DNA from 3 places in the Paenibacillus sp. FSL K6-0108 genome. Region 1 is predicted to be linked to each of the others. Evidence: predicted binding sites of a transcription regulator. Region 1 holds the regulator's gene; each other region holds the start of a gene.

Region 1 (7,923 bases):
AATGAAAAAATATAAACAGGACGGCGTGCCGCTTAGCATGATTACAGCTTACGATTATCCGACAGCCCAATTGGCCGAGGAAGCAGGTATCGATCTGATTCTGGTGGGTGATTCACTGGGAAATGTGGTACTGGGTTTTAACTCAACCTTGCCTGTTACGATTGACGATATGGTGTACCATACACGTTCTGTGGTACGTGGAGCGGGAAATACGTTTATCGTTGCTGATATGCCCTTCATGACGTATCATGGCAGCCTGGATGAGACGCTCAAAGGTGTTCGTCGCCTGATGCAGGAGGGGCATGCACAAGCAGTCAAGATGGAGGGCGGTCTCGAAATCGCGGATACGGTAAAAGCGGTTGTGCAAGCCGGTGTACCTGTACTTGGACATATCGGACTTACACCACAATCCGTGAATCAAATTGGCGGTTATCGTATTCAGGGCAAGGATGCTGCAGATGCCAAACGGCTGATGGACGAAGCCAAGGCGCTTGAAGCAGCCGGAGCTTTCGGCATTGTACTCGAGCTGGTTACGGAAGAAGTGGCTAGAGCAATTTCGGAAGAACTGTCTATTCCTACGATTGGTATTGGTGCAGGTAGAGGGTGTGATGGTCAGGTACTGGTATTCCATGATGTGGTTCAGTATGCTTCCCCATACACGCCAAAACGCTTTGTCAAATCGTATGGAGACGTAGGTACATTAATTCGTAATAGCATTGAGTCCTATGTAAAAGAAGTCAAAGAGCGCTCATTCCCGGCAGAAGAGCATGTATTTACCGCCGCTGACGGCGTTCTGGATCAACTGTATGGACATCGCAAAGAAAAGGTGGAGACGAACGCATGAAAGTGATACGGACAATCGCAGAATTAAGACAAGAACTGAGCTTGAAACGTCAGTCGATTCAGTCCAGAGAGTCCGTTGTAGGACTTGTGCCTACGATGGGATTTCTTCATGATGGCCATGCAAGCTTGATGCAAGCCGCCAAACAACAGAGTGATATCGTGGTTTTGAGCATATTCGTAAATCCCATTCAATTTGGTCCGAATGAAGACTTTGACAGTTACCCTAGAGATGAAGCCAGAGATGTGGAAACAGCACGAGCAAAAGGGGTGGATATCGTATTTATTCCCTCTGTTGAAGAGATGTATCCACAGCCTACACAAACGACCGTATCGGTTTCTCGTTTAACAGATCGATTGTGCGGTGCTTCTCGTCCAGGGCATTTTGACGGAGTGACTACGGTCGTGTCGAAGCTGTTTAACATTGTACAACCGCAGCGTGCATTTTTTGGCATGAAGGACGCACAGCAGGTAGCTGTGATCCAGCAGATGGTTAACGATTTGAACATGGCAGTTGAGATTGTACCTTGTCCTATCGTTCGTGAAAGTGATGGATTGGCGCTTAGTTCGCGCAACGTGTACCTCAGTACAGAACAGCGTCAGGAAGCTCTCGTTCTGTCCAAGGCGTTACGTGAGGCACAGGAAGCTGTAGATGCGGGGACGGCGTTGACGGCAGCGGATATCCGCGGCATATTGCGTCAGAACATTGAACGTTCACCAATGGCTGTGATTGATTATGCTGAAATTCAGGCTTTTCCAAGTCTGGAGCCACTTGCGGATCAGGAAAAAGTTCATGGTCGTGACGATTTGTTGATCGCACTTGCAGTAAAATTCGGCAAAACAAGATTGATTGACAATATAAGGCTGCAAAAATCGGAGGTACTGTCCCATGTTTAGAACACTAATGAAATCCAAAATTCACCGGGCAACCGTTACGGAAGCAAACCTCAACTATGTGGGTAGCATTACCATTGATGAAGATCTAATGGAAACTTCAGATCTGATGGAAAATGAGAAAGTGCAAATTGTGAATAACAACAATGGCGCACGTCTGGAAACCTATGTCATTCCAGGTCCACGGGGAAGTGGAGTAATCTGCTTGAATGGAGCAGCGGCCCGTCTGGTACAGCCTGGGGATACCGTCATTATCATTTCCTATGCGATGATGTCTCAAGAAGAGGCAAATAATCACAAGCCTACCGTTGTATTTGTGGATGGACAGAATAAACCTGTGCAAACGATGAAGCAAGAAGTTCATGCGACGATTATGTAATCGACTGGTAAGGGGAATGAAATCGCCCCATTCTACAAAAAATGAGTACAGGTCACTGCACTAATCCATTTTTTCAAGGGTGGGGATGCATCGATGTTCCAGCATGTTTTCGCAGAAATGAACGACATGTTAGATGAAATTATCAAGCGCTACCCTTCTGCTGAAGGCCTAAACAAACAGGAATTGCTGCAAAAGTGGAATTTGCTGAAGCGGATGAGTGACGGGATGATTGATGAGTGGCTGATGTTTGAAGAAAAAATGAGCCAGGTAAGGGAAAGGGAGCTGGATAAGCCCGCTTCCCTCGAACCTGAACAGGAAGCTGTTACCGCTCTGCCGGAACTGCATCTGGAGTGTTTCAGTCGCGGTCAGGGATATTTCAAACTGCAAATGTATCCGCAGGCGATTATGCAATTTTCCAGGGTTGTGACCGACTATCCAGAAAGTGCATTAACTCGTTTTTACCTGGCTCTCGCTCATCTTAACCTGGAACAAACCGAGGAAGCAGGAATACACTTGCAGCGGATCATGCACCTGAACGGTTCGCCGAGATTGAAGGGGCTGGTGTGTAACGTCCTGGGCTGTATCGAGGCCAAGCTTGCGAACCCTGAAGGTGCATGTTCACTATTTGCTCAGGCGCTTCAGTATGACCCCACGTTGACCGAACCGCTGTATAACATGGAAGCCTGTCGTTTAAACAGCGGAAAATTGCAATATGCAAATCAGCTGACTGCCTTAAATTAAGGGCTATTCGGCGGCTAAAAGACGGTGTTCCCTCCTCTGGCATAGCGGCGGGGACACCGCCTTTTTTGTCAGTTAATTTTCAAATGCCCTTTTTTTTGCTATGCTGTAACATAGACTGGAATGGAAGGGACCGTACATTGCAATGAAATTTGCCGTATTGGATTTCGAAACAACCGGCACGCAGTCCGACGGTGAGATAATACAGGCCGGACTTGCCATCATAGATCATGACTACAGCATAACTCAAATATATAGTTCTTATGTGAACCCAGGTGTACCGATTCCTCCGTTTATTACGGGGTTAACCGGTATTACTGATGAAGATGTGGCGGATGCTCCCTCATTGGAAGAGATGATGATGGAGATGGTTCCGCTGCTGGACGATGTTGTACTTGTTGGACACAACGTTGCTTTTGATTTTCATTTTCTTCAAAATGCACTCGATCGCTGTGGTTACTTGCCATTTACCGGAAGGATTCTGGATACGATTGATTTCCTGAAGATTTCGTTCCCGTCACTGGGCTCTTATCAACTCGGTTATGTGTCTTCAGAATTCGGATTTCAGCACGACCGCCCTCATCAGGCAGACAGTGATGCTCTTGCGACAGCTTTTGTATTACTGAAGTGTCTCGATGAGCTGCGTGCATTGCCTCTCATCACGATTCAGCGCCTCAGTGACCTGTTTGCGCCAGAAGACAGTGACTTGGGTTGGTTTTTCGACGGATTGCGTACAGAGAAAGAATCAGAGCCGATTCAGGATCTGGATGGTCATACGTATTACCGTCAGCTCGCCCTGAACGTGAGTGACTGGACCGATATAGGCTCACCACGCGATGAGCGACAGGGTAACCCGCTGGAAGGCGTAAGCTTTGAACAGTTTATGGATCAGGTTAGAGATAACCTGAAGGAGACATTGGACCATTATGAGGAGCGTGAGGCGCAAACTCAGATGTTCAGCAGTGTACGACAAGCTTTGGATGAAGAGAAACATCTATTGATCGAAGCTGGAACGGGTACAGGTAAATCACTTGGTTATTTGTTGCCTGCCATCTATGAAAGTGTGAAACAGGAACAGAAAGTCATGGTCAGCACACATACCATCAACCTGCAGGAGCAATTGAGAGAACGGGATATACCTATGCTGACCCAAGTGGTTCCGTTCCCGTTCAAGGCAGCGGTGTTCAAAGGACGGGGGCATTATCTGTGTCTTCGCAAATTTGAGCATAAAATCAATAAACGTGAATTTGCTACACCGAAAGAGGATTATTTTACAGCAGCTCAGATGATTGTCTGGCTTACCCAGACGGAGTCTGGAGACGATGAGGAGCTTAATCTAAGCGGGCGCGGAGGAGACTTCTGGGAGACGGTACAGAGTGAGTCCGAATCCTGTCTTGGACGTTCCTGTCCTTGGTTCCGCAAATGTTTCTATCACCGGGCCAAACATGAAGCCGGGCTGTCCGATATCGTGATTACGAATCATTCGAAATTGTTTACAGATGTCAAAGCAGCACATCAGCTGCTGCCAGCCTACGAAAGTCTTGTCATCGATGAAGCACATCATCTGGAGGATGTAGCCGGTAAACATCTTGGTCTTCATATGAAATATTTCACGTTGGTTCATACACTGACCCGATTGTTTAAAGATAGCCGTAATGGCCAACTGCCTATGCTTCGTTCTCAATTGTCGGGTCATGAAAATTCGGTACAGTGGGGCTCCATGATTGATCAGATGTTCCCGCTTGCCGTCGAAGTTAAAGAAATGTGGGATCGACTAAGCGATACCTTGTTTGGCCTGCTGCCTGAACGCAGCGATGCTTCTCCTGGCGAGACAGGACAATTCTCTCTTCGACTGAAGCCTTCGCAAAAACCAGCCAAATGGCAGGAATTGCAGGATGCTGAGAACCAAATCTATGTCACTCTAGGGGATTTGATTCGTAAAGGCGACAAGCTGCTGCTTGAAGTAAAAGAAGATCAGGACGATTATCAGTCCGATAGTCTGATTACGGATATCTCAGGGCTTCTAAAGGATTTGGCGACGATCAAAGATAATCTGCGTTTCTTCATGCGCATGGATGATGCCAATACCGTGTACTGGATGGAGGCCAGCGGCCAGTTCCGCAGTAAATCACTGCAACTTTATGCTGTTCCTGTCGATGTCAGTGCACAATTGAAGGATATGTTCTTTGATAAAAAGAAAAGCGTTGTGCTCACATCGGCTACGCTCTCCGTTGACAAGTCATTTCAATTCATGATCGAACAGCTGGGCTTGCAGGAAGCTGCCGAGAATAACCGTCTGTTAACGTCCATGCTGCCGTCACCGTTCAATTATCGCGAACAGGCTCTGCTCGTCATTCCGCGTGATTTCCCAAGCGTGAAGGGCAGCGTAGGCGATGCCCACTTTGTGGATATGCTCGTGCACTCTCTCGCGGAAACGGCTATCGCGACTCGTGGACGCATGATGGTGTTGTTCACCTCCTACCGTATGCTGCGTCAGGTCTATGACCCGCTCAAGGAGGCCTTGTCAGGCAATGATATATCTTTGCTGGGGCAAGGGGTGGACAGCGGCAGCCGTTCCAAGCTTACACGCCGCTTCCAGGATGCAAAAGCGACGGTTCTTCTTGGCACAAGCAGCTTCTGGGAAGGGGTGGACATACCCGGAGAGGCTCTGACCTGTCTTGCGATTGTCAGATTGCCATTCCAGCCCCCGAATCATCCATTGGTCGAAGCGAAGAGCGAGCTTTTGCAACAGCAGAAGAAAAACCCGTTTATGAAGCTGTCCGTGCCACAAGCTGTCATCCGCTTCAAACAGGGATTTGGCAGACTGGTTCGTACAGGCAAAGACAGAGGCATTGTAATTGTATACGATACACGCGTTATTGAAGCGTATTATGGCAAGTACTTTTTATACTCATTACCTGGTCCCAAAATGGAGCACATGCTCACTGAGCAGATGGTTCCACGCATTTCGGAATGGCTCGAGAGACCAACCGATGAACAGCAATAAAATAACAGCTATAATCTGTAGCTAGCATGATTGCATGCCGTCATGGATTGGCGGTAAAATTGAGTAACCTCATTCATTCGTTTCATGGATATACGAGTAAAGTGAGTTAAGCAATTATCCATTCTATAACAAGGAGCACCCTGTTTAATTCAGTAATCATTTTTGCATCGTTTTAGACAGGGTGCTCCTCTTTTCATCTATCTATCGTGGCCTTGGTAAGGGGGAGCATTGAATGAAATCAGATAAAATTTCGGAAGCCGTGGTGCGTAGATTGCCTGTTTACTTGCGTTATTTGAATGAACTGCATCAGCGCGAAGTCAATACGGTTTCTTCACAAGAACTTGGACTGAGGCTGGATTTGAATCCTGCCCAAATTCGTAAAGACTTGGCTTACTTCGGTGACTTTGGTCGTAAAGGGATCGGGTATGACGTTTCATATCTCATCGAGAAAATCCGCCATATTTTAAAAATAGACCAGCAGATCAATGTGGCTCTTGTCGGAGCAGGTAATTTGGGACATGCTTTGTCCAACTATAATGCCTATCTCAAAGACAACATGAAAATAGTTGCTGTATTTGATGCCTACGGTCCGAAGATTGGGAGTCAAATCAACAGTCTGACGGTGCAGCCGATGAATGAATTAACGGATGCGGTCAAAAAGGATAATATTCGGATAGGCATTATCACGGTTCCCGATACGGAGGCCCAAAATGTCGCGGATCAGCTAATTGAGTCAGGAATTGAAGCAATTCTTAATTTTGCGCCAACCATCCTGAAGACTCCGCCGCATATTCGCATTCACCATGCCGATTTTACGACAGATCTGCTTAGTCTTGCTTATTATTTGGAAAATGGAAAGGACGACGAGGAAGATGACGACAAATAGATGGGTCATTCACAACGGCAAATTTGCCGTGAGTGAGGGCACGGATTGGAAAGTAGTCAAAGGTTACATGGTCATAGAGAATGACAAGATTGTGCATATTGGTGAGACGTTGCCGGAAGGAGACGAAAACCTGACAAAGGTGGACGGAAAAGGACTGCTCTTCTTGCCGGGTCTGATCAATACGCATGGTCATGCAGCGATGTCGCTTCTGAGAGGTCATGGTGATGATCTGGCGTTACAAGTATGGTTGCAGGAGAAAATGTGGCCAATGGAAGCCAAAATGACGTCTGAAGACGTATATTGGGGCACGTCGCTATCCGTGCTTGAAATGTTGAAGGGCGGAACAACGGCGTTTCTGGATATGTATGATCATATGGATCAGGTGGCGAAAGTGGTGGAACAATCCGGCGTTCGGGCTGCTCTGGCACGTGGAGTAATCGGTCTTTGCTCAGAAGAAGAACAACAGCGCAAACTGGAAGATTCCGCAGCATTTGCCCGTCAATGGAATGGACAAGCAGATGGAAGAATTACAACTGTAATCTCTCCACACGCACCTTACACTTGCCCTCCGGATTACATAGAGAAGCTGGTACAGGTAGCTCATGACCTGAATCTGCCTTTGCATACGCATATGTCTGAGACGCTTCGTGAAGTGGAGCAGAACGTGGCTGATTACGGACTGCGTCCGGTTGAACATCTGGAGAAATTGGGCTTCTTCTCCCGTCCATCTCTGGTTGCGCATGCAGTGCATCTGAATGATGAAGAGATCGAGATTCTCGCACGGCATGATGTAGCCGTTTCCCACAATCCAGGCAGTAACCTGAAACTAGCTTCGGGTGTTGCGCGTGTACCTGATCTGCTGAAAGCAGGCGTGACAGTGTCCCTGGGAACAGACGGTCCGGCAAGTAACAATAACCTGGATATGTTTGAAGAGATGAGACTGGCTGCATTGATTCATAAAGGGGTATCCGGTGACCCTACGGCAGTTCCAGCAGGGGAAGCGCTGCTGCTCGGAACTTCGTACGGTGCCAAATCCATTTTCCTGAATAATACAGGTGCTCTGCAATCAGGCATGAAGGCCGACTTCATCGCGCTGAACATCGAACAAGCCCATTTCTATCCGCATACGGATCTAATTTCCCATACGATCTACTCGGCATCGGCCAAAGATGTGGAGCA
Region 2 (7,923 bases), 260 kb from region 1:
TGGATCGTACAAACGCGCTGATGAATCATAACGATGTGGCGCTCATTCTGGCAACAGGCGGATCAGGCATGGTACGGGCGGCATACAGCTGTGGTAAACCGGCACTGGGCGTAGGACCAGGTAACGTACCTTGCTTTATTGAGAAAAGCGCAGATATCAATCAAGCGGTAACGGATCTGATTTTGTCCAAATCGTTCGATAACGGCATGATCTGTGCTTCCGAGCAAGCAGTCATCATCGAAGAACCGATCTTCGACCAGGTGAAAAAGAAAATGATCGCGAACGGCTGTTACTTCGTCAACAAGGATGAGGCAGCGAAACTGACTGCAGGTGCGATTAACGCTGAGAAATGTGCGGTGAACCCAGCAATTGTAGGTCAATCAGCAGTCAGCATTGCACAAATGTGCGGTATTGAAGTTCCAGCTGGCACCAAAATTCTCGTAGCAGAGATTGAAGGGGTAGGCACGAAGTTCCCATTGTCGGCTGAAAAATTAAGCCCGGTACTGGCTTGTTACAAAGTAAAAACGGCATCTGAAGGGATTGAGCGTGCAGCAGAAGTGGTTGCTTTTGGCGGCATGGGTCACTCCTCGGTTATTCATTCGACGAACGAAGAAGTCATTGGCAAATTCGCAGATCGCCTGCAAACCGGACGGATTATCGTAAACTCACCTTCCACACACGGCGCTATCGGTGACATCTACAACACCAACATGCCGTCACTGACACTGGGCTGCGGATCGTATGGCCGGAACTCGACTTCTTCCAACGTGACCGCTGTGAACTTAATCAACGTGAAAAGGGTGGCTCGCCGTACCGTGAATATGCAGTGGTTCAAAGTACCAAACAAAGTCTATTTCGAAAAAGGAGCAACACAGTACCTTGCCAAAATGCCGGACATCACACGTGTAGCCATTATTACGGATGCGATGATGGTCAAACTCGGTTATGTGGAAAAAGTAGAGCACTATCTGCGTCAACGTCAAATGCCGGTAGCCATTGAAGTGTTCTCTGATGTCGAACCCGATCCATCGACGACAACGGTAGACCGCGGTACGGAAATGATGCGCCGCTTCCAGCCAGACTGCATTATCGCACTCGGCGGGGGATCACCGATGGATGCTGCCAAAGCGATGTGGCTGTTCTATGAATATCCGGACACAGACTTCAACGACTTGAAACAAAAATTCATGGATATCCGCAAACGTATCTACAAATATCCACGTCTCGGTGTAAAAGCAAAATTTGTCGCTATTCCAACAACATCGGGTACCGGATCTGAAGTCACATCGTTCGCGGTTATTACAGATAAAAATCAAGGCAATACCAAATATCCACTGGCAGACTACGAGCTGACACCGGACGTAGCGATCGTAGACCCGGAATTTGTATACTCCCTGCCTAAAACCGCTGTTGCGGACACGGGTATGGACGTATTGACTCACGCCATCGAAGCATATGTATCGGTTATGGCGAATGATTACACGGATGGACTCGCGATCAAAGCGATCCAACTGGTATTCCAATACCTGGAGCAATCGGCGTTGCAAGGTGACAAACTGGCTCGTGAGAAAATGCATAATGCTTCGACGATTGCCGGTATGGCTTTTGCCAACGCGTTCCTGGGCATTAACCACAGCTTGGCACATAAATGGGGCGGTCAGTACCATACAGCCCATGGACGTACCAATGCGATTCTGATGCCGCACGTCATTCGCTACAATGCGAAAAAACCGACGAAGTTTGCATCGTTCCCGAAATATTCGCACTTTGTGGCAGATGAGCGTTATGCCGAAATTGCCCGCATTCTGGGATTGCCTGCACGTACGACAGAAGAAGGGGTAACCAGTCTCATCAATGCCATTCGCAAACTGAACAAAACATTGGGTATTGAAGAGTCGTTCCAGGAAATCGGATTCGATGCCAAAGACTTTGAGGCACATGTCGATTATCTGGCAGACCGCGCATTCGAGGACCAATGTACAACAGCCAATCCAAAACTGCCGCTGGTGACTGAACTGGCAGACGTGTACCGCAACGCATTCTACGGCAAGTTTGAATAACCACCAATGTAAAAGCAGGCTTTAGGCAAATATAGTCAGGGTTCCCCGTAAGGGGAGCCCCGATTGCCGTCTTTCCTATAAAAAAAGGTATAACGGAATCCGTGATGTTCCTTTTTGAACCAGGTATTCACACGATAACGGAGAGGGCAGAAAAAACTGAAGAAGCGAAGCGTTCGCCTTTATCCCCGGATTTTCACCTTTGAAAAAGTGAATCAAAAAAATCCGGGGGTAACAGCGATCGGAAGTTGTTCTGCCCGCGCAGTGGCTAAGTGTGAATATCGCAGGGTTCAATGTGGACACAGCATAGGTGAAGTGAGGATGGTCACAAACTTTGTGATAAAAATCACAGATGTTGAAAGAGCGAAGACGTATACTGAAAATGTAAGAAAAACATTCATCCGCGGTTCCGGTTCCCAAGTAGAGAGAACATGTTCCGGCTCATATGTGAAATTTATCACATTAATCGCGGCTCTGGGCACAGATGAGACGAGTGAAGCATCCTGTCATGTGTCCGGAAATCCAAATTTGTGGAGGGATTACTATGTCGGTGATCGAAAAAGATGTCAAACAACAAACAGGCTGGAGAAACTTTACCAAAGGAACATGGACGAAAACCGTAGATGTGAATGATTTTCTGCTACACAACTTATCTCCTTACTATGGCGACGAAGCATTTCTTGAAGGTGCAACTCAGAATACAAAAGAGTTATGGGATATCGTATCCGATCTGACCAAAAAAGAGCGCGATAACGGCGGGGTACTCGATGTTGACGTAAATACGCCAGCGACGATTGTTTCTCACCAACCAGGTTATCTGGATAAATCCAAAGAGCAGATTGTTGGTGTTCAAACGGATGCTCCATTCAAACGTTCCATTCAGCCATTCGGTGGCATCCGCATGATGATTGATGCTTGTGAAGCATATGGTTTTGAAATGCCTCAAGGCGTCATTGATATATTTACAAACATTCGCAAAACACATAACCAGGGCGTATTTGATGCTTATACATCCGAAATGCGCGCAGCACGCAAAGCAGGGATTATTACCGGTCTGCCGGATGCTTACGGCCGTGGCCGGATCATCGGTGACTATCGCCGGGTGGCTCTCTATGGCGTGGACTTCCTGATTCGGAATAAAAAAGGCGAACTGAATGCACTTGAAGTCGACGTGATTGATGAAGATGTCATTCGCCTGCGCGAAGAACTCTCCGAACAGATTCGTGCATTGCAAGAGTTGAAACAACTGGGTGAAATGCACGGTTTCGATATTTCCTTGCCAGCCACAACCGCGAAAGAAGCGTTCCAATGGCTCTACTTCGGTTACTTGGCTGCGATCAAAGAGCAAAATGGTGCGGCAATGTCCCTCGGACGTGTCTCCTCGTTCCTTGATATCTACATTGAACGTGATTTGCAAGAAGGTTTGCTCACTGAGAAACAGGCCCAGGAATTGGTTGACCATTTTGTAATGAAACTGCGTATTGTCAAATTCCTGCGTACGCCGGATTATAACGAATTGTTCAGTGGAGACCCAACTTGGGTAACTGAATCTATTGGTGGTATGTCGGTAAACGGGGAAACACGTGTTACCAAAAACAGCTTCCGTTTCCTGCATACTCTGAACAACCTTGGTCCTGCACCGGAACCGAACCTGACGGTACTCTGGTCTACCAAGCTTCCAGAAGCGTTCAAACAATACTGTACCAAAGTTTCCATCGAAACGAGCTCCATTCAGTATGAAAATGATGATCTGATGCGTCCAATCTACGGAGACGATTACGGTATTGCATGCTGCGTATCGGCGATGAAGATCGGGAAACAAATGCAGTTCTTTGGCGCTCGTGCCAACCTGGCCAAAGCATTGCTGTATGCAATCAACGGTGGTCGTGACGAGAAATCGGGAGCACAAGTTGGACCTGAATATCCGGCAATTACAAGCGAAGTACTGGATTATAATGAGGTTATGAAACGTTTCAAACCGATGATGGAATGGCTTGCCAAACTATATATGAACTCACTCAACGTCATTCACTACATGCATGACAAATACAGCTACGAGCGTATCGAAATGGCCCTGCATGACCGTGACATCGTTCGTACGATGGCTTGCGGTATTGCCGGTCTCTCGGTTGCAGCAGACTCCCTGAGTGCAATCAAGTATGCCAAAGTCAAACCGATCCGCAACGAACAAGGCATCGCAATTGATTTTGAAATTGAAGGTGACTTCCCTTGTTACGGTAACAATGAAGACAGTGTCGACAGCATCGCGGTTGAACTGGTGGAAAGCTTCATGGGCATGATTCGCAAGCACAAAGCATATCGTAATGCGATTCCAACTCAATCCGTATTGACCATCACATCCAACGTAGTGTACGGCAAGAAAACAGGTACAACACCTGATGGCCGTAAAGCAGGCGAACCGTTTGCACCTGGGGCGAACCCAATGCATGGTCGGGATAAAAAAGGTGCACTGGCGTCCCTGGGCTCCGTAGCCAAACTGCCATATGAACACAGCCTTGACGGAATTTCTAATACATTCTCCATCGTGCCGAAAGCACTCGGAAAAGAATCAGACACACGCAAAGCCAATCTGGTAGCCATGATGGACGGTTATTTTGGCCAAGGGGCACACCATTTGAACGTGAACGTATTTGATCGTCAGCAGTTGATTGACGCGATGGATCACCCGGAAAACTATCCGCAGCTAACTGTACGGGTATCCGGTTACGCAGTTAACTTCATCAAACTGACACGTGAGCAGCAACTCGATGTCATTAACCGGACCTTCCACGGTTCGATGTAACTACGGTGTAACTCAACAACACGGTTAAAGGAGTAGAATCTCCATACTAAACGCACAGCGGATGCGATACAGAAAGGAAGAGGCAGCATGGTTAATGGACATATTCATTCACTCGAAACTTTCGGGACGGTTGACGGCCCAGGCATCCGCTTCGTGCTTTTTATGCAGGGATGTCTACTCAAATGCCAGTATTGTCACAACCCGGATACTTGGGCATTGGACGGTGGAAGGGAAATGAGCGTGGAAGAGGTGCTGGCTGAAATAGAGCCATATCTCTCTTACTATCGCAGTTCCGGCGGAGGACTGACGGTATCCGGCGGGGAGCCGACATTGCAGGCTCATTTTGTAGCCGAAGTGTTCAAGGAAGCGAAACGTCGCTGGGGATTGCACACTACGCTGGACAGCAACGGTTTCAATGAACCGGATCGGATTCATGATTTGTTGGATAACACGGACCTGGTTTTGCTGGATCTGAAGCACATCAATGATGAGAAACATATCAAACTGACAGGCAAATCCAACGAGAGAACATTGCGCACCGCACAGTGGTTATCGGACAATGGACGAAAAATGTGGATTCGTCACGTGTACGTGCCGGGGATTCACAATGAGGAAGAGGATTTGCTCAATCTGGGGCGGTTTATTGGAACGCTAAATGGAGTTGAGAAGTTCGAAATCCTGCCGTATCATCAGATGGGTATCTACAAATGGCAGGCATTGGGGAAAGCCTATCCGCTCGAAGGAGTTCCTTCTCCGAGTGATGAGGAAGTAGAGCGGGCGTATCGCCTGATTGAACAAGGTCGTGCGGAAACTGCTGGCATGGCTTGCTCCAATAAGTAACAACAGTTATATCCTAACCAAGCAGTCTTTGCGAACATGTTTCGCAGGGGCTGTTTTTTTGCTGTTATCCAATGTAAATACATGATTATTTGTCCAGTGAAGGATTTTATCCCTCCATTGATGAATTGTCATCCTTACGATGTAAGCTACAACTTTTTATAATCAGAGTGTAAAGCCAAATGCTCAATATCTTGAGGGGGTCATACGAATGAAAAAAGGAATGACGTTACTGCTTTCATTATTGCTTATCACATCATGGACATTAGCAGGTTGTTCGAGTTCAACTAACGAACCGCAACAGGGAGCAGGCAATGCGCCTACGGAGACGAGCAAGGAACCGGTTGAGATGCTTCTCCGTCACACTCAGGTGGGTGCCGACAAACAAAAAAGGCTGGCCATTCTGCAGGACGTTGTGTCCAAAGTGGAGAGCGAAGTACCTAACCTCACTTTTACACTGGACGGCGTTGAATCCGATGTAAACCGCAAGGAGAAACTTCGTGGAGAGATGGCAGCGGGCAATCCGCCGGATATTTTCGAATTGTTCGGTAGTCCGGACTCCAAAGTATATGCCAAAGAGGGCATGTTGTTGGATCTCACGCCAATCTTGCAAGAGCTGGGTATCCAGGACCAATTTTCATCGCTTGAACCATTCACCTATGAAGGCAAAGTGTACGGACTGCCTATTGGCGGATCGGGCGAAGGATTCTTCTACAATAAAGAGTACTTTACGAAAAAAGGATGGAAAGCGCCTTCAACAATGGCTGAACTGGATAATATGCTCGCTGAGATCAAGGCTGATGGCAAGGTTCCACTTGCTTCTGCTTCCAAAGCAGGCTGGGTTCCACTCATGTTAACAAATCATCTGTGGTCCCGTTACGCCGGACCTGATATTACGGCGAAGTTTGCTACAGGCGAAGCCAAGTGGACTGATCCAGGTGTTGTTGCAGGATTTGCGAAGCATAAAGAATGGGTGGATAAAGGTTATTTCAAAAAAGGCGAGCTTGGCTTTGAATATGCTGAATATACAACTCAATTTACGAGTGGCGAAGCGATTCTGATGTATGACGGAACATGGAAATCGTCCGTATTCAAGGAAGGGCAGAGCGGTGAGTCACTTATCGGCAAGGTTGGTTTCTTCAATATGCCTCCGGTAGAAAACGGTGTAGGAGATCAGACAGCCCTGATGCGTGACGTCAATAACGGATACGGTTTCTCCGCAGCGGTTGCGGATGACCCTCAGAAGTTGGCGGCTGTCAAAGCCTTTATCAAAAACTTCTACAATGAAGATATGCAAGTACGTGGGCTCGTAGAAGATGGTGTGTTACCGGCGATGAAACTGGATGAGAAAGTACTGACAGACAGCATCACTGACGATTTGATGAAAGAAATCGTAGCAGTTCTGAATGCATCGCAGACTTCATTCCCGGCATTCGATGCACTCGTTCAGGCCGATGTAACGACAGAGATCAGCAACTTGCAAATTCAGAAGCTGATTGGTGGACAAACGACACCAGAGAAAATGGCCGAAGAATTGCAAAAGGTTCAGGAAGAGGCTAATGCTTCCGTAGAATAATGAACCGCCCAAACCCAGAACTGTAAAGATTAACACCATGCTGGTTTACCCCGGTTGGAACACTGCCGGGGTAAAACCCTTGGTCTGATCTAAAGAATTACACTGCTGAGGAATCTGCTCTATATATGAGCATAAGAAGTTGAAGTCACTGAAGGAGGTAGATCATGAATACTTCACTCCGCAGCCCGCTGATTTATACGTTATTTGTGTTGCCGGCACTAATCTTGTTTATCATGTTCTTCCTGTATCCGATCGGGAGTTCATTGTATTACAGTCTGACCAGTTGGAATGGGGTATCTGCAGAGCCGCGCTTTGTGGGACTGTCCAATTATGCAAAAGCATTGACAGATGAACGTTTTTGGATTTCTACTCGCAATAACGGTTTCTTTATCGTATTTTCCGTTTTGATCCAGGTGCCTCTCATTGTACTGTTTTCCCTGCTCATTGCAAACGTAAAGAAATTGAAGGGATTGTACAAAACAGCCGTCTTTTTGCCGTCCATTATGTCAACAGCAGTCATCGGTATTCTGTGGGGATTCATCTACGAGCCTAACATCGGATTGCTGAATCAGTTACTTGAAACCGTAGGTATTTCGCCAGTCTATTGGCTGTCCGATAATCGGTTCGCCATGATATCCATTCTTATAACC
Region 3 (7,923 bases), 320 kb from region 1:
TTTCAAAGGATGGTGAGATGTTATGAGCCATACTCGCGTACTTGTTGTAGACGATCACGCTCATGCGAGGGAAGCCATATGTGAGATTTTATCCATGGATTCCGGCTTCGAAGTAATTGGCGTCGTATCGGACGGTCAACAGGCGATTGATTATACAGAACAGTGGCTTCCCGATCTGATCCTCATGGACATTCAGATGCCGGTGATGAACGGTCTTGAAGCAACACAACGGATCAAATTGGCCTTTCCTTATGTGAAGATAGTCATGATTACCGTCTCGGATGATGTACTTCACCTTCTGGAAGCGTTGAAGCGGGGAGCTCAGGGCTATCTTCTCAAAAACCTTGAACCGTCCATGTGGCTGGAGTATCTTCATTCCATCGTTACAGAAGAAGCTCCTTTGAGCCGAGAAGTGGCTTACCAAATCCTGAAGGATGTCTCGCTCACGGAGAAAAAAGAGCCTGATGTCCCATTAACCACAAGAGAAAAGGATATTCTCTATGGTGTGGCTGCAGGGTGGACCAACAAAGAAATCGCTGCGAATTATACGATTTCTGAGTATACCGTCAAAAATCATTTGAAAAATATTTTGCAGAAACTGCAGGTTCAAAATCGCGTTCAACTGACACGTTATGCACTGGAACAAGGGCTTATTACAGACCACAATCGTCTGTAATAAGCTTTTTTACTATATTCCTGGGGTACTTTCTGTGTAGTGGGATGTCATTCGTTTTGCTTTTAACTACATTGACCTCACAAATTGGACACAAAACGTCCAGCTCTATAGCCAGTTTGAGCTATATGGTAAAAATTTGTTTTTATGTACACTATGAGCAGTATGTTCATGAAGGAGGTTATGATGTTAAACGGACGGATTGTCCTGGGTATGTTGCTGCTTATAGGGATACTGGCGATCCCGCTATTTTACCCGCTTGACACTGCAAAGGCTGCTCCTGAAATCAAAGATGCTATCCCACTCCAGCCATTCATTGATGGTTCTGAATCTGGAGAAGTGCTCGTGCTGGAGCCGGGGATTTATTCTGGTCCCGTAATGATAGACAAGAATATATCCATTCGAGGGGACTCATCCGTAACCGTATTGAATACGGAAGCTGAATCCGCGATCACCATTCGTTCAGATGGAGTGACTTTGCAGGGTTTCACGGTTCAACACTTGACGAACGAACCCACTGCTGCGATTCAGGTTGAAGGAGATCGTGTAGAGATCACGGGCCTGGATATTCAGAGTCAAAGTTTCGGAATTGTGCTGCGGGGTTCTGTCGATGGGCTCATACATAGCAATACCATTTCATGGGCTGGACCGAAGTCTGCTACCAGTGGTCAGAAGGGGAATGGCATTGATTTGTACAATTCCCATCGTACCCAGATCGAAGACAACCAAATGACCGGCATGCGGGACGGCATCTATCTGGAGAACAGTCGCAATCTTACGGTTAAGGGTAACACGCTGCTGCATAACAGGTACGGCATTCATTGCATGTATATCGATGGTTCTTCTGTCGTGGACAATGTGGGGGAGAACAACAGTACCGGGGCCATGGTCATGGGCGTCAAAAATACGGTTGTATCCGGAAATTCCTTTCGTAAACAGAGCGAAAATGTGCACTCACAAGGGATTTTGTTGTATGACGTACAGCTGTCCAGGATTCAAAACAATGTGGTGGAAGGTAATCGGGTTGGCATGAACATTGCCGAATCCTCGGGAAATGCAATTCGCGGCAATGCGGTGCTACGCAATTTTATTGGTATCCAGCTCGTTCTGGCAGAGGACAACCAGTTTACCAGAAACCAATTTGTTTCGAATGTGATTGAAGCTTCGGCGATGGACAGCCAAAACAATGAGATGAACGAGAACTACTGGGATTCCTTTCAGGGTCTTGACCTGAACGATGATGGAATCAGTGAACTCTCCTATGAGATTAATCCTTTTTATGAGCAAGTGGTCAATCGGAATTCGGCTTATCAGCTTTTCTTTCAATCTCCAGGCATGCTCTTCATGAGCAGTTTGTTTACGGAAGGCAAGGAAGAGTGGACAACCGACAGATCGCCGTTAATGAGCATGAAAGCGGAATCACTGACGGCGGAAACAGGTGCACAATCGGTGAAAGAGACAACTGAGGTTTGGATCATCGGATGTATCCTGCTGGGCATGGCAGCTTTTATTATGATCTATACGGGGGTATTACGAAAATGAAAACACATTTGAGAACAGTCATGGTGCTTCTCTTTGGGGTGCTGTTATTAACCGCTTGCGGCAAAAATTACGAGGCATTACCTATCAATGAAGACGTGGATATCTGTGCCATATGCAAAATGCAGGTGAAAGATGATGCCTATGCCACGCAGCTTACGACGAAAGACGGTAAAAATTATAAATTTGATGACATTGGTTGTATGCACCAGTGGAAAGAAGAGAACGGAACAGATAACATCGGGATGGATTTTGTTCGTGACTATAATGACAAGGAATGGATTGAGTACAGCAAAGCTACTTATGTATATGATGCTTCACTTCGTACACCCATGGCGTATGGCATCCTCAATTTTAAGGACAAACAATCTGCCGAAGCTTTTGTTGCCGAGCAGGGTGTGGGAACGATCATGACCGCTGAAGACCTCGCCACCCACGACTGGAAACAAAACACCGAGATGATGGATATGATGGGTGAGCATGGGCACTCCGAAGAGGGAATGGGTGAAGGCATGCATGAAGGAACACATGAGGAAAGCGAATCAACGGAAGATTCAGGGCATAAGTAATGGCCAATGAAGATGGTGATCCATGATGGGAGATATGTTGCAAGTCGTTCGACGAGAAATGAAAATGGGATTTCGCAATCCCTGGGCCTATTCATTTTTGATTCTTTTCTGCGTATTTAGCCTGAGTTTGCTGATCATTAACTCTCAGAATTTTGTAGCAGGATACTCTGGCACGACAGGTTCCATGTTAAATCTTATTCTTTATCTTTTGCCGCTGATGACTCTCTTCCTGGGGTCCTTTTCTTTGACTTCTGAAAAAGAAGAGGGCAGCTGGCAATTGTTATCTATATACCCCATCGGCACGATGTCTTTTATCGTAGGAAAATATCTGGGGCTGTCGGTTGTATTAATGACTATAGTTACATTTGGATATGGTCTGATGGGACTTCTTAGCGGATGGGTGGGCAGCCCTTTAGATATGATGACGTACCTTTTGTTTCTGGTATTCTCCTGCGGACTGGTGCTGCTATTTCTGACGATTGCATTGTTCATCGGTTCGTTATCCAAAAATCGGTGGCAAGCATTAACGATATCCGTATCCGTTTGGTTTTTCGCTGTGATCGGCTGGCCGACGCTTCTAATCTCCGTACTGGGAATCATGCCGTATCAGTGGGTAAAACCCTTACTCACCGTTCTAACTTTCATCAATCCGGCTGAGCTGGTACGTTTGTTTGTAGTGATCAAACTTGGCGGGGGCTCCATACTGGGTCCTGAATATTATCAGTGGGTAGATTGGGTGCAGCCATCGAGCGGGAGCTGGATCTTCATGGGGATATGCCTGCTGTGGATTGCATGTTCCATCGTGGCAGTCTACGGGATCTGGGAGAGGGGGCGTTCTCATGGATAACGTGGAAGCAGAGATTGTTGGACTGTGCAAATCCATAAAAAAACAACAGATTGTTGAAGATATATCCTTTCATGTTTCTTCTGGCCATGTGCTTGCCTTATGTGGTGGAAATGGGGCTGGAAAGAGTACTGTGCTGCGTATGATGGCAGGTATTCTTCAACCTACCTCGGGTGAAATTATTGTAAACAAAATGCGCTGGTCCAAAGAACGAAAGCGGTATTCGGAACAGATTGGATATATGCCGGATGATTATCATTTTAATCAGGGTCTGACAGCAGAGGAAGTGCTCCAATTCTGGGCGGCACTAAGAAAAGTTCCCAAAGCACGAGTAGAGGAAGTGCTAACCCTGGTAGGCCTGGTGGATCAAAAAAACAAACGGGTCACGACCTTTTCCAAAGGCATGCGGCAGCGTGTTTTATTTGCCCAGGCTCTGTTGGCCAAGCCTCCGCTGCTGATCATGGATGAGCCGACGAATGGATTGGACCCCTTCTGGATGCAGGAATTTGCAAACCTGATAAAACAGATCAAGGAGGAGGGACACATGGTCGTATTCTCAACCCACCAGCTAGAGATTGCAGATGATGTTGCCGATCATATTGTTTTTATGAACAAAGGACGTAATGTGGGAGATGGCTCTACTGAGGAGTTTCGTCAACAATTCGGGTCGCTTCATGCTGCTTTTCATCATAGTCTCGGGTTGAAATAAAGGTGAAGCGAATGGGGGAAAAGAATCCGAAAATGAGACGTTTAATCACAATTTTGATTGGAATGGCTGCTGTGCTGGTCGCTGCGTGGACCATTTATCAGACTTCATCCTCCGAGCCCCAAAAAAACGGTGCCATTGAAGCTGGTGCAATCGCTCCCGAATTCACTGCGGTTAATTCAGCCGGACAACAGGTCAAGCTCTCCGATTATCAGGGCAAAGTCGTCATGATTAACTTCTGGGCTTCATGGTGCACCCCCTGTGTGAGGGAAATGCCGATGATTAATCAGATCGCTCAGACATATCAAAATGACGTAGAGACCCTGTTTGTCAATGTGGGGGAAGCGAAGGGCACCATTCATGAATTTATGGAGAAACAGCAGTTCGAGTTTCCTGTTATCATTGATGTGACCGGAAAGGTCTCCGGCCTGTATCGCATCACCGGGCTGCCTGCGACCATGATTATCGATCAAAAAGGCATATTCAGTCACATTCTGCTCGGTGAGTTGACCAAGGATATTCCCTTGCAGCAATGGCTGGAGCAGACCGTACAGCAAAAGAATTGAAGCATTGCAAGACTTTATGAACAAAAGAAGTCGAGAAGTCGCTATACGAGCGACTTCTTTTGTTTTATTTGTAAGTTGCTATAAGAATTCAAGCAACCGCGAATGGTTTTCTCGAACAACTTGCATACATATTGGAATTGAAAATCGTAATACCACGGTTGTGTCCATAGAATCAATAGCTCCTTTGGGTACTTTTTATGCTTTTCACCGAGTTGTCAGAAAGAGTTGATCCTTTCTTGAACATTTAGGGACGAAGACGTGTCAGCGATTGAATTGCTAATTCACAAAGATATAATAATTTTAACTATTAGGTCCCGTTAAGTACTTTGGCCCTTCAGTATCAGGTAAAACAAGCCTTGCCTATGCATGCTTAGTCCAGTAACTAAGTGCAGCAGCACACAATGATGGTGTGGTAAAGCTTCCTTCGTCTCTTACTTTGTGAAAAAATTCTCTTTATACATACAACGATGGAGGAACGGTTTGTAGATAAACTCTGATCAGTCTAGTGGGGCTTCCAACCTGATATAGAACGCAGTCCGAGGGCTGACTGACCTAATAAGTAAAAGATTCAAATCAGTACAAAAATCGAACAGAGTTTGAAAGGAGGCAGTAAAGTATGGCAATCGATACGGTAATGTGGAGCAAGCTGGTGACAGGCATGACGCTGGGATTCCACGCTATTTTTGCAACGCTTGGCGTCGGTGTACCCCTAATGATTGCTATTGCAGAGTTCATGGGGATTCGCAAGAAGGACCCCCATTACACACTGATGGCGAAGAGGTGGTCACGAGGTTTTGTCATTTCTGTGGCGGTTGGTGTAGTGACCGGTACAGCGATTTCACTGCAGCTGGCCCTGGTGTGGCCGAATTTTATGAAACTGGCAGGGAATGTCATTGCACTTCCGTTATTTATGGAAGTATTCGCGTTCTTTTTTGAAGCGATCTTCCTGGGCATTTATTTATATACGTGGGATCGATTCAAAAATCCGTATATCCACTGGCTACTGACGATTCCAATCGTCACCGGTGCAGGCATGTCGGCAGTCTTTATTACGACGGTGAATGGCTTCATGAACCAGCCTGGAGGCTTTGTGATGGAAGCAGGCCAATTCACAGCGGTTAACCCGGTGCAGGCGATGCTGAATACGGCGACGTTCTCCAAGGTGTTTCATGTATTAAGCTCGGCCTATTTGACAGGAGCTGCTCTGTTGGCCGGAATTGCAGCCTTTGCAATGCTGAGAAAAGGGGCATCTGCCTACCACAAAAAAGCCTTGAATCTCATGATGGCGGTGGTTCTGCTATTTGGCTTGCTGAACACGTTAGCAGGAGATGTGTCCGCCAAGTTCTTGGCCGAGCATCAGCCGGAGAAACTTGCAGCAGCAGAATGGCATTTTGAGACGGAAAGTGGCGCAGATTTGATTTTATTGGGATGGCTGAATGCAGAGCATGAAATTATAGGCGCTCTTCACCTGCCGAAAGTGCTCAGCTTCCTGGCCTTTAGTGACTTCAATGCAGAGGTAACCGGACTGGAGGAGTTTCCGAAGGACGAATGGCCGCCGCTGCTCGTTCATTACCTGTTTGATTTAATGGCTGGAATTGGATTTACGCTGCTGGCGATCTCAGTTCTGTATTTCCTGTTTGTGTTCTGGAAAAAACGCAATGAGCTGAACAAGTGGCTGCTTGGCGTTATTGCTTTGGGAGCACCGATGGCTTTTCTCGGGGTTGAGCTGGGCTGGTTCTATGCTGAACTAGGAAGGCAGCCGTGGATTATCCGGGGATATATGCGTGTAGAGGAAGCCGCCACTTCATCACCTAACATAAGAATGATCTTTTTCTTCTTCCTGCTTCTCTACATCGTTCTCGGAGTCATGTGTGTACTTGTGCTAAGACGTTTGTTCAACAATAATCCGGCAGAAGTCGAGATGGAGAAATGGATGAAGGAGAAGCATAGTCAGTCTACAGAAAAGGGGGAGCGCGCATGAGTTACGAGCTGATTGGCATCTCGGTGCTCTGGCTGTTCCTGTATGGTTATTTAATTGTAGCCTCCATTGATTTTGGAGCAGGCTTCTTTGCCTTCTATGCACGATTGACGAAACAGGATCACCTGATTAATCGTCTGATTTCCCGTTATTTATCACCGGTGTGGGAAATTACGAATGTATTTTTTGTCTTTTTCTACATTGGCATCGTTGGATTCTTTCCGGACACGGCTTATTATTACGGCTCAGCACTACTCGTACCGGGAAGCATTGCGGTCATTTTGCTCGCCATTCGTGGGTCGTTCTATGCTTTTGAGAACTATGGTTCCAAAAATAATATTGTATATCTGTTTCTATATGGAGCCTCAGGCTTGCTAATTCCCGCTTCGTTGTCAGTGGCGCTAACACTGTCTGAAGGCGGCTTTATCGTGAAGGAGAGTTCGACGGTTTCGCTGGATTACTGGACGCTGTTTACCAATCCGTTATCATGGAGCATCGTTGGACTGGCGATTGTCTCCGTATTGTTCATTAGCAGCTCATTTCTGGCCTTTTATGCATCTCGGGCAGAGGATCATTCTGCGTTGAAGTTGGTGCGGAACTATGCCCTGTTCTGGAGTACACCGACCATTATCATCGCACTGACCGCATTTATTTATTTGGGGCAGCACAATGCGCGACATTTTCAAAATATGATGGATTTATGGTGGCTGCTTGCACTTTCCGTTGCATTCTTCATGATTGCGATGTGGCTGTTATATAACGAACGCCGATACGGATTAGCATTTATATGCATCATGCTGCAATTTTTCTGTGCCTTTTTCGCTTATGGAATTGGTCAATATCCTTTTATTCTTGATCCGTACATTACAATTCAAAACAGTGTGACCTCACCAGCGATGGGCTTCGCACTGGTTGTTGTGTTTATCGGAGGCATGTGTATGTTGATTCCTTCCCTGATCCTGGTCTTCAGACTGTTCCTGTTTGATGCGGATTATGTAAAGGAAAAAAAATAAATTGAACTCATTTATGCGATGTAAGGCAGTAATCT

The links. The regulator Rex, encoded in region 1, represses fermentation and respiration genes when NADH is low (regulators of the CRP and FNR family bind a similar motif). The targets are predictions, from matches to a motif close to TTGTGAAATATTTCACAA.
Region 2: a site for Rex is predicted at 2,503-2,520, ahead of pflB (formate C-acetyltransferase). Genes of this name have one in related genera too.
Region 3: a site for Rex is predicted at 5,334-5,351, ahead of MHB49_RS20420 (cytochrome ubiquinol oxidase subunit I). Genes of this name have one in related genera too.

Annotation. Positions count from the first base shown of each region.
Region 1 covers NZ_CP150288.1:4,871,451-4,879,373, reverse strand. Annotated here, with positions in the region: gene panB (3-methyl-2-oxobutanoate hydroxymethyltransferase) at 1-844, shown strand, start outside; gene panC (pantoate--beta-alanine ligase) at 841-1,737, shown strand; gene panD (aspartate 1-decarboxylase) at 1,730-2,113, shown strand; gene MHB49_RS21995 (tetratricopeptide repeat protein) at 2,231-2,854, shown strand; gene dinG (ATP-dependent DNA helicase DinG) at 2,997-5,858, shown strand; gene MHB49_RS21985 (redox-sensing transcriptional repressor Rex) at 6,091-6,744, shown strand; gene MHB49_RS21980 (amidohydrolase) at 6,731-7,923, shown strand, end outside.
Region 2 covers NZ_CP150288.1:5,131,147-5,139,069, reverse strand. Annotated here, with positions in the region: gene adhE (bifunctional acetaldehyde-CoA/alcohol dehydrogenase) at 1-2,060, shown strand, start outside; gene pflB (formate C-acetyltransferase) at 2,602-4,860, shown strand; gene pflA (pyruvate formate-lyase-activating protein) at 4,948-5,700, shown strand; gene MHB49_RS23355 (extracellular solute-binding protein) at 5,909-7,273, shown strand; gene MHB49_RS23350 (carbohydrate ABC transporter permease) at 7,438-7,923, shown strand, end outside.
Region 3 covers NZ_CP150288.1:4,552,598-4,560,520, reverse strand. Annotated here, with positions in the region: gene MHB49_RS20455 (sensor histidine kinase) at 1-26, shown strand, start outside; gene MHB49_RS20450 (response regulator transcription factor) at 23-676, shown strand; gene MHB49_RS20445 (nitrous oxide reductase family maturation protein NosD) at 830-2,215, shown strand; gene MHB49_RS20440 (nitrous oxide reductase accessory protein NosL) at 2,212-2,781, shown strand; gene MHB49_RS20435 (ABC transporter permease) at 2,807-3,628, shown strand; gene ccmA (heme ABC exporter ATP-binding protein CcmA) at 3,621-4,334, shown strand; gene MHB49_RS20425 (redoxin domain-containing protein) at 4,367-4,897, shown strand; gene MHB49_RS20420 (cytochrome ubiquinol oxidase subunit I) at 5,514-6,878, shown strand; gene MHB49_RS20415 (cytochrome d ubiquinol oxidase subunit II) at 6,875-7,888, shown strand.